DNA from 3 places in the Mesorhizobium sp. M0292 genome. Region 1 is predicted to be linked to each of the others. Evidence: riboswitches for the same ligand, from Rfam matches in the RefSeq annotation. Region 1 holds a riboswitch; each other region holds the start of a gene.
What was found. Region 1 has a riboswitch for cobalamin ahead of NKI96_RS28535 (aromatic ring-hydroxylating oxygenase subunit alpha). Riboswitches for the same ligand answer to the same signal wherever they lie in the genome.
Positions count from the first base shown of each region.

Region 2: it holds a riboswitch for cobalamin, as region 1 does, so the genes downstream of both, NKI96_RS21830 (DUF1636 family protein) here and NKI96_RS28535 (aromatic ring-hydroxylating oxygenase subunit alpha) in region 1, are expected to answer to the same signal.
Region 3: it holds a riboswitch for cobalamin, as region 1 does, so the genes downstream of both, NKI96_RS21605 (CbtB domain-containing protein) here and NKI96_RS28535 (aromatic ring-hydroxylating oxygenase subunit alpha) in region 1, are expected to answer to the same signal.

Region 1 covers NZ_JAMYSB010000028.1:61,189-64,408, forward strand. The annotation lists gene NKI96_RS28530 (FAD-binding oxidoreductase) at 1-419, opposite strand, end outside; gene NKI96_RS28535 (aromatic ring-hydroxylating oxygenase subunit alpha) at 457-1,704, opposite strand; cobalamin riboswitch at 1,822-2,023, opposite strand; gene NKI96_RS28540 (DUF680 domain-containing protein) at 2,523-2,729, shown strand; gene NKI96_RS28545 (DUF680 domain-containing protein) at 2,796-2,999, shown strand; gene NKI96_RS28550 (DUF680 domain-containing protein) at 3,071-3,220, shown strand, end outside.
Region 2 covers NZ_JAMYSB010000015.1:45,052-48,271, reverse strand. The annotation lists gene cobW (cobalamin biosynthesis protein CobW) at 1-796, opposite strand, end outside; gene NKI96_RS21830 (DUF1636 family protein) at 799-1,227, opposite strand; cobalamin riboswitch at 1,266-1,470, opposite strand; gene NKI96_RS21825 (winged helix-turn-helix domain-containing protein) at 1,500-2,702, opposite strand; gene NKI96_RS21820 (NADH-quinone oxidoreductase subunit A) at 3,030-3,220, shown strand, end outside.
Region 3 covers NZ_JAMYSB010000015.1:898-4,117, reverse strand. The annotation lists gene NKI96_RS21615 (aromatic ring-hydroxylating oxygenase subunit alpha) at 1-685, opposite strand, end outside; gene NKI96_RS21610 (gamma-glutamylcyclotransferase) at 820-1,512, shown strand; cobalamin riboswitch at 1,580-1,775, shown strand; gene NKI96_RS21605 (CbtB domain-containing protein) at 1,812-1,991, shown strand; gene NKI96_RS21600 (CbtA family protein) at 2,007-2,810, shown strand; gene cobU (bifunctional adenosylcobinamide kinase/adenosylcobinamide-phosphate guanylyltransferase) at 2,803-3,220, shown strand, end outside.

The DNA.
Region 1 (3,220 bases):
ATCGGCGTCACGCCGGAGCCGGCGGAAATGAACAGGTATTTGGCCGCCGGGTGGCTGTGCAACGAGAAGTCGCCGGCCGGTCCGTAGGCCTTGACATGCGAACCGGGCACCAGATGGTCGAACATCCAGCGCGTGCCGATGCTGCCGGCCTGCGCCTTGACCGTCACCGCGATCGAAAACGGCCGCGATGGCGACGACGACAGCGTATAGGTGCGCATCAGCGGCCCGTCCGGTGTCGGCAGTTCCAGCGTCAGGAACTGGCCCGGCTTGTAGCGGAACCAGGTCTGGTTGTCGGAGCGGAAGGTGAAGGTCTTGACGTCAGGCGCCTCGTCGCTGACGCCGATCACTTCCAGCACCTGCAGCCTATCGTTCCAGGGCGCCATCTGGTCGAGATGGCGATAGAGCCCAAGATCCGTCATCGCATTCATCCTCCGGTCCTTCTTCGCCTGCTCCAGCTCACGCGACGCTGCGCAGCGCCGGCCTGCCACCTTCGGCAAGGCGCGGGCCGATGAAGGCCGCGTACCATTCGACGAACTGGATCACGCCGCCCTCGTGCAGCTCCGAATAGGGGCCGGGCTCATAGGCCGGAGACAGGATGCCGAAGGCGTTTTCCTCGACGATGCGGCGGTCCTGGTCGTTGGTCTCGGTCCAGACATGGGTGAGCTCCTCAAGGTTGTAGTCGACCCCCTCGACCGCATCCTTGTGCACCAGCCACTTGGTCGTCACCGCGGTTTGCGTGGCGCTGATCGGCAGCACCCGGAAGGTGACCGCATGGTCGATCAGTATGTGGTTCCAAGTCGTCGGATAGTGGTAGTGCATCAAGGTGCCGATGCGGTCGGCGGCAACACTGTCGGACAGGTTCTTCGTCACCGCGCGCTTTCCCGACATCGTGTAGCTGACGGCATCGCGCAGCAGCGGCGCGCGGGTGGCGCGGTATTGCCCGGCCGGATCGATGCGGAACTTGCTCGGCAGGCCCGCCGCCTCGCATTTCGCCCAGTGCGCCAGCATCTCCGGATCGCTGTCGGCGCCCTGCACGCCGGTCACCGTCGGCGCTTCGGGGAATGTCTTGCACAGCTCTGGATGATTGCCGGCGCAGTGATAGCATTCGCGGTTGTTTTCCCAGACCAGCTTCCAGTTGCCCTTCTCGATGATGGTGCTCTCGAAGGCGACCTTGGCTTCATTCAGCCGGTGCGGCTTGAGGTAGGGCTCTATCATGGCGCGCATCGGCGCAAAGTCGGCAGGTTCTTTCGCCAGGCAGATGAAGATGTAGCCGCCGACGCTCTCGCAGGCGACGGGCTTCAGGCCGAACTGGCTCTTGTCGAAACCGTCGGCCATCTGGCGGGCAAACAGCAGCCGGCCGTCAAGCTCGTAGGTCCACTGGTGATAGGGGCAGACAAGCTTTGCCGCCATGCCCTTCTCAGTGTTGCAGACACGGCTGCCGCGATGGCGGCAGGAATTGTGAAAGGCGTTGATGTTGCCCTTCTGGTCGCGGACCAGCACCACCGGATAATCGCCGATCTGCACGGTGATATAGCTGCCGGGCTTCGGCAGTTCGCAATCATGGCCGATGAACAGCCAGTCGCGATACCAGATAAGCTCCATGTCGAGCTTGAAATAGTCCGGGTCGGTGTAGAAGGGCTGTTCCAGCGAAAAGCCTTGCTTGCGGCCGTTCAGGAGCCTCAGCATGTCGTTGCGCGTATCCATAGTTCTGTCCTCGTGGTTTAAGGACTGAACTTGGTGGTGATGGAGGAAGGATCGGACGCAGGCCGGCGCGGCGCCGGACATGCACTATCCACCTCTTGACCGCCCACCGCGATCAGTCGAGTCTATGCATCTCGGGCTGGTTTCCGGGCTCTGGAGTTGTCCTTGCGGACCATCGCGACACCTTCCCAGGCTCTTGCCCAGTGGTCTCCCGTTGCGACTTCAACTCCACCACCGTTGCGGGGGCAGCGCCGGATTCTGACCGGCTTCCCAATTCTCCGCTGCGTCGTCACGAAGCGGCACCTGAGATGCGATCATCTAATCACGGCAGCGATCGCGACGTCGGCATGAAAGCGACATCGTATCCATGCGGCGCGACACGCGCGGCATACGCTCCCCGCCGCCGGTCAAAGAGCTGAGACGTTTCTTGCGACGCCATCATCGCCGTTTCGAATCGCTGCGGATCCAGTTCGATCGGGGGCAAAAAGGGCTCAACGGTATCGAAAAGTTACTATTAGCAATCTCTAATCGAACCGAACGGTTCGTTTCTGTTGACAATGCGTGCAGGACGGTGTGAACGACGGCCCGGAAACCGACACCGGAGCGAACCACTCGGTTCGACATAAGCAACTGAAAACAATACAATAAACAGCCATGAAGGAACTTCCTGGTACAATTTCAAGGTGCAGGAGCGTGGTCCACACGGAACAACTTCGTGATTGGAAACCAGCCTATGGCTTTCCCACATCGGGGCTGTCCGAACGACGCGAATTCCTCCCAAGACACGCCGCTAGACGGACAGACAAACTGGAGTACTAAAAATGAAAAAGATCATCCTCACTGCCGCAGCCGTTTTGGCGATCACCGGCAGCGCCTTCGCCGGTAGCGACAATTACGGTTCCAATGGTGCGAACCAGCCAGTCGTCTCGGTCGACAGCTCGTATACGGCTTCCATTCAGAAGCCGGCGCACGCTGACAAGCAGCCTGTCGTTCAGGGCGCCGACCGCGACCTCTACGGCAATCGCTGATCCCGACCAAAGAAGGGGCGGCTAACCCGTCGCTCTCGGGATCCCAAAAAATTCAGGAGTATTGAAATGAAAAAGATCATCCTTGCTGCCGCCGCCGTTTTGGCCATCTCCGGCAGCGCTTTCGCCGGCAGCGACAACTACGGTTCGAACGGCGCCAACCAGCCTGCGATTACGTCGACCGATAGTGGCCATACGGCTTCGGTTGAGAAGTCGGCTCCAGCCGAGCAGGCGCCTGCCCACGGTGCCGACCGTAACCTTTTCGGCCGCTAAAAGCCGGTTTCCAGCACGTGGCGGGCTTATCCGCTGCAGCTGGCGGCATCAGAAAAATTCAGGAGACTAAAATGAAGAAGATCGTTCTTGCCACCGCAGCCGTTCTGGCTGTTTCGAGCGCTGCCTTTGCCGGCAGCGACAATTATGGCTCCAATGGCGCCAACCAGCCGGCCGCTGCCGTCGACACCACCCGCACTTCGTCGACCGGCACCAACTCGGCG
Region 2 (3,220 bases), on a different contig from region 1:
TGTCGACGATGAAGGTGTCGAAATCGTCATGCTCGTGATCGAAGGCGCCGTCATGGTGCGATTTGCGGTTCTCGATGTCGTCCTCGACGGCGAGGCCGAGGCCGAGCAGCACCGAGGGATCGACCTTGCCATGTGCGGTCGGCACGATCTTCACGGCGCGGGCGGAATGTTCATTGATGATGGCGTTGGCGCGGGCCGAACCGGCTGAATCCATCAAATCGCTCTTCGACAGGATGATCAGGTCGGCGCAGGCGATCTGGTCCTCGAAGACTTCTTCGACCGGATCGTCGTGGTCGAGCGTCTCGTCCTGAGCGCGCTGTGCCTGCAAAGCGTCCATGTCGTTGGCGACGCGGCCTTCGGCCAGCGCCGGGCCGTCTACCACGGCGATGACACCGTCGACGGTTACCCGGCTCTTCACGCTCGGCCACTGGAACGCCTGGACCAGCGGCTTGGGCAGAGCCAGGCCCGAGGTCTCGATCAGGATGTGGTCAACCTTCGGTGTCAGCGCGAGGACCTTGTCGAGGGCGGGCACGAAATCGTCGGCGACTGTACAGCAGATGCAGCCATTGGCCAGTTCGACGATGTTTTCCTCGGGGCAAGTGTCGATGCCGCACCCTTTGAGAATCTCGCCGTCGATGCCGATGTCGCCGAACTCGTTGACAATGATGGCAATGCGCTTGCCCCCGGCGTTTTCCAGGAGATGGCGGACCAGCGTCGTCTTGCCGGCACCGAGAAAGCCGGTGACGACGGTGCAGGGAACACGGGAGAGATTGCCGGTCGGGTTTGAAACGTTCATCGTCAGTCCTTCAGCATATCGAGGGGTGGGATGCGGGCAACGAGGCCGCGCTTGAGGCTATCGGGCCGGCCGCGCCACGGGATGAGACCGTCGGTCGAAGTCGCGAAGAGCTTTGCGCCGGTGACGAGGTCGGCGCCGCTGGTTGGGGCCAGATCGCCGAAGACATAGCTCCAGCAGCCATCACGCAGAATCGCGGCGCTGAGGCGGCGCTTGCAATTGCCGAGACATTCGGCGGTGCGGACGCGGATGTTGTCATCGGCTGCGGCGAGGCGCGTGTCGTCGGCCAGCAGTTCGCCGGCGCGGGGGTGAGCGTCTGAGCCGGTTTCATCGCGGCATGAGGCGCAGACGATGACGGTCACGCCAGCCAACGCGCCGCTATTGGCAGACGAAACATCCGCTGTGCCAGCCGAAAAACTGCTGTTCTGGTCCAAAAACCGTGCTCCTTGCCCGGAAACCCGCCAGGCGATCGGATACTTTGTCTCAGACGGCAGGTCTCCTGGCTCGCGGGTCATCGCCTTGGTTAGCCGCCTTCCCGGTGTTACCCAGTGGCTTTCGGCCTTGGCTCGTCGCTTACAGTTGCGGGGACAGCCGCGGATTTGGGATTTTCGTCCCGTACCGCATTCCCTCTTGGCCCTTGCCGTTGCGGGCAGGGGACCGTCTGGAACGGATTTAGGCTGTTGCGGGGAGTTGTGTCAACGCACGGCTACGACATGGCGATGTCGGCCAAAGGCTTCCCCAAATTGCCGGCCGGCGTTACTTCGACGCGCTCAAGGCCGAGCCAGCCCTGCATCTGCTTCAATTCCTCGAACAACTCTGCAGCTGTCTCAGGCGGTGCGCCTGCTTCGGCGTAGGCGGCGTGGACGCGTAAGACACTCGCAGGCCGGTCGGCCTTGAGATCGACGCGGGCGACGATCCGGTCGCCGAGCAGGAAGGGCAGCACGTAGTAGCCATATTGGCGCTTTTCGGCCGGCGTGTAGATCTCGATGCGGTAGTGGAAATCGAACAGGCGCTCGGTGCGCGAGCGCTCGAAGACCACCGGATCGAAGGGCGCCAGTAGCGCGCGGGCCTCGATCTTTCGCGGCAGACGGGCGTCCTTATAGAGGTAAGCCGGCTTGTCCCAGCCTTCGACGTTTACCGGCAGCAACTCGCCCATCTCAACCAGTTCCTCCAACCGGCCCTTCATGTCGGCTGGCGACAAGCGGAAATAATCGCGCAGGTCACCCGACGTCGCGATGCCGTGGGCGCGGGCGGAAATGCGCAGCAATTCGCGGTGCGCGTCCTCGGCCGCCGGCACCGGCAGGTCGAGGATCGCCTGCGGCAGCACGCGCTCGGGCAGGTCGTAGAAACGCTCGAAGCCACGGCGGTGCGCCGTGGTGATGCGTCCGGCCCAGAAGAGCCATTCGAAGGCGTGCTTGGCGTGGCTCCAGCCCCACCAGCCGCCCGAACCTTTCTGGCCCTCCAGTGCCGAAGCGGCAATCGGGCCGCGCTCGGCGACCGCGCGGTAGATCTCTTCGATATAGGCGGCGTGCTCGCGGCCCCATTTGGCGAGGCCCAGATACATTTCGTCGCCGCTTTCAGCGCGCTGCATGCGCCAGCGCATCAGTGGGTAGGTCTCGACCGGCAGGAACGAGGCCTCATGCGCCCAGTATTCGAACACCGTGCGTTTGCGGGTGATGGCCGCATTGTCGAGCAAAGCCAGCGGGTAGGGGCCAAGCCGCGAATAGAGCGGCATATAGTGGGCGCGCACCACCGCGCTGACGGAATCGATCTGCAGCAAGCCGGTGCGCGACAGCACGCGGGCGAGGTGGCGGCGATCGGGCGTGCCGCCCGGGCGCGGATCGAGAAATCCTTGCGCGGCGAGCGCGATGCGCCTGGCCGTCGGGAGTGAGATTTTGTCCTTCGTCAAAGTGTCTTGCCTCGAACCATTTTCCCGACTTTAGCCGGCGATTCCGGTCATGCTAGCAGGCAAATGGCGGGAGATGTGTCAGGAGACAAAAGTGGAGTGAAAGATGAAGGAAACCAAACAGGAGGAGATCGGACCAGTTTTTCCCGGCCTGCCGTCCAGCACTGTCTTTTGAACAAGGTTTGACTTGCTTCGCTGAAAGCCGTGCGCTAACCCTCGCCGCGTTGCAGCAAAGGCACCTAAAACGGTTCAGCGGTTAAACTGTCGCGCTTCCGCATTAGGGTTGGTTGCTGTAATCAAAGTGGATTGGCCGCCAACGGAAAGCCGAGCATGAACGTACTCCTCAGTTCATACCTGCCCATCGTCCTCTTCATCGCCGTGGCCGCGGTTGTAGGCTTGGCGCTTATCATCGCGCCGTTTCTGGTGGCTTATCGCAATCCCGATCCGGAGAAGCTTTCCGCCTACGAGTGCGGGTTCAACTCGTTCGACGATGCCCGGATGAAATTCGACATCCGCTTCTA
Region 3 (3,220 bases), on a different contig from region 1:
TCAGGCCGCGGCCGTATATCGGCACCAGCCGAGACAGGTCCTTGTGGACGCCTGGGCAATGCAGGCACTCGTTGAAGTTCTCCCAGAAGATTTTCCAGTTGCAGTTCATCACCTTGCGCAGGACATGGCCTGATACCAGCGTTTCCAGCGGCCAGTTGGCGAGGTCGCCGGATGCGGGATCGAAGGAGGTCTCGGCGGAGCCGGCCGTCGCCTGCTGAAGGTTCACAAAGACAAAGCCGCGCCACACCGACAGCGCCACCCGGTAGAGCGGATGATCTGCCTTGTCGAAACCATCTGGCAGCGATTTCGAGGGAACGCGCACGAGATCGCCGCGCAGCGAGTAGGACCAGGCATGGTAGGGGCAAGTGATGAGCCGCGCTTTCAGCCGGCCCTCGCTTTCCTGGCAAAGCTGCGAGCCGCGATGCCGGCAGGTGTTGTGGAAGGCGCGCAACTCGCCGGTGTCGTCGCGAAGCACGACGATTTCCTGCGTGCCGACGCGGAATGTCCTGAATGCCAAAGGCTGGGCAAGATCGGCCTCGCGGCAGACGAGCAGCCAGCTTTTGTACCAGATGGCCTCGAGATCGCGCTGGTAAGCCTCGCTATCCCAATAGGCCGATGACGGTAGCGTCGGTTCGGCCCGGCTCAGGCCGTTATAGGGGTCGCGCTCGCTCGGGTTGGGATGCATGGCTGGCTTCCTATGAAGCGTCAGCCGACACCCCGGCAAATCGTTTGTCAATCAGAGTGCCGCATTGCCGGTTGCAGGCGCGGCGCATAATCATGTCGTGGACATGGGACATTCGGAATTGGGGGGATTCGGACGTGGCCGCACGACAGATGTCGCTTACGCCGGAGCTGGTCGCGCGCTGCTGGCGCGAGATCAGGGACCCCGGGCCTGATCCGGACGCGATGCATCTCGATGAAGCCGACTATGACGCGCTTCTGGATGAATTGCAGGTCGAACTCCCGGATAGCGAACCGCTATGGCTGTTCGGCTATGGATCGCTGATCTGGAAACCGGAAATAGATTATGTCGAGGACCGCGTTGCGCTGGCGCGCGGCTGGCATCGGTCCTTTTGCATGAACATGACGCGCTGGCGCGGCACCAAGGTCAGCCCCGGCCTGATGATGGCGCTGGACCGTGGCGGACAATGCAAGGGCGTCGCCTTTCGGCTGACCGACAATAACCGGCGCGAGCAGTTGGGCCGGCTTTTCCGGCGCGAAGTCACGCTGAAGCCGACAAGCTACCGGCCGCGCATGCTGAAGCTTGCAAGCGAGGCCGGACCGCTCAGGGCATTGGCCTTCGTGATCAACCGCAACGGCCTGACCTATTCCGGCCCGCTCGACGAAGGCAAGATCGTCGAAAGGCTGGCCACGTCCTGCGGGCACTGGGGATCGGGCGCCGACTATCTCTACAACACGGTGAAAAACCTTGAAGAGCGCGGCATTCACGATCGCCATCTGTGGCGGCTGCAGCGGCTGGTTGCCGAGCGGATCACCGCGTTGAACCCGTAACGCCGCATGGCGCATTCGCGCTGTTGGCCGGCGGAATTTGGTTTGCCGGATGCGGCCGTTTCAGCCTATAGTCATGCATGTCGTCGGTTCCGTTAGGGACCAAGAGGGAATGCGGTGAGGGCTGACTTTGTTGCCCAATGCCGTGGCTGCCCCCGCAACTGTGTGCGGTAGTCCTCTCCAAGCCACTGAGGATTTTTCCTCGGGAAGGTGGGGAAGGGCGCTGATCCGCGAGCCAGGAGACCTGCCGGCGACAGGGAACTGACTTCGATGCCCTCGGGTGGAGGGCGAAAGGACAAGATATGAATACCGCTTCCGTCTCCCTCGGCGCATCCGTCTCCTCGCAGTCGCGCTTCATGCAGCTCGTGCTTAGCGCGTTTCTGGGCATTTTCGTCGTCGGCGTTGTCGGTTTCTCGCATATCGATGCGGTCCACAATGCGGCGCACGACTATCGCCATTCGATGGCGTTTCCCTGCCACTGACGAGGATCTGACATCATGAACCTGTTTCGCAACGTCGTGTTCATCGCGGCGATCGCAGGGCTCGTGGCGGGTGTCGCTCTCGCCTGCATGCAGGCCTACGCCACCGTGCCGCTGATCCTCAAGGCGGAGGTCTACGAAAAGGCTGGTGGCGGCCATGAGCATCAGCATGCCGCGGCGCCCGCCGCCAACGCTGCGGACACCGATGCCATGAGCACCGCCGCGCCGGCGGAAAATGCGGTGAGCAGCGCAGCACCGGCTGAAGCAGCCGCGCCGGCGGAGGACGAAGGCTGGGCGCCGGCCGACGGCTTCGAGCGTTTCGCCTTCAGTGTCGTCGCCAATATCGTCACCGGCATCGGCTTCGCGCTGGTCCTGGTGGCGGTTTCCGAGTTCGCCGGCGGCATCGGCAGCTGGCGCCAGGGCGTGTTCTGGGGCTTGGCCGGCTTTGCCGTGTTCACGCTGGCGCCGGGCCTCGGCCTGCCGCCGGAACTGCCGGCAATGCCGGCGGCCGATCTCATGCAGCGCCAGATCTGGTGGTGGGCAACGGTGATGACAACGGCGATCGGTCTTGCCCTTATCACCTTCCGCACGTCGGCGCCCCTGACCGTGCTCGCCGTCGTCCTGATCGTCGCCCCGCATATTGTCGGCGCGCCGCAGCCTGACAGTTTCGTAACGCCGATCCCGGAGGGCCTGCATCATCAGTTCGTGGTGGCGGTGACGCTGACCAATCTGGTGTTCTGGCTGGTGCTCGGCGCAGTTGTCGGTGTAGTGCGCGCGCGCTTCGCCGGCACCGCGACCAGCCTGCGCGACAGCTTTGCCTGATCGCAGTTTGACCTTCATCATCGGCGGTGCGCGCTCCGGCAAGAGCGCGCATGCCGAAACTTTGGCGACGGCGTTGCTGCCGCCATGGGCTTATATCGCCACCGCGCTAGCCTATGACGGCGAAATGCGCGAGCGCATCGCGCAGCACCGCTCGCGCCGTGGCGAGGGGTGGGCGACCATCGACGCCCCGCTTGATCTTGCCGGTGCGCTCGAGGCATTGCCGGACAACCAGCCGGTGCTTGTCGACTGCCTGACGCTGTGGCTGACCAATCATATGCTGGCCGATCATGATCTGGAGGGGGAGTGCCGGCGGCTGGCCGATGTGCTTTCGCGGCCGCGCGGACCGTGGTTCGTGGTCTCCAACGAAGTCGGACAAGGCATCGTGCCCGACAATGCGCTGGCACGCCGGT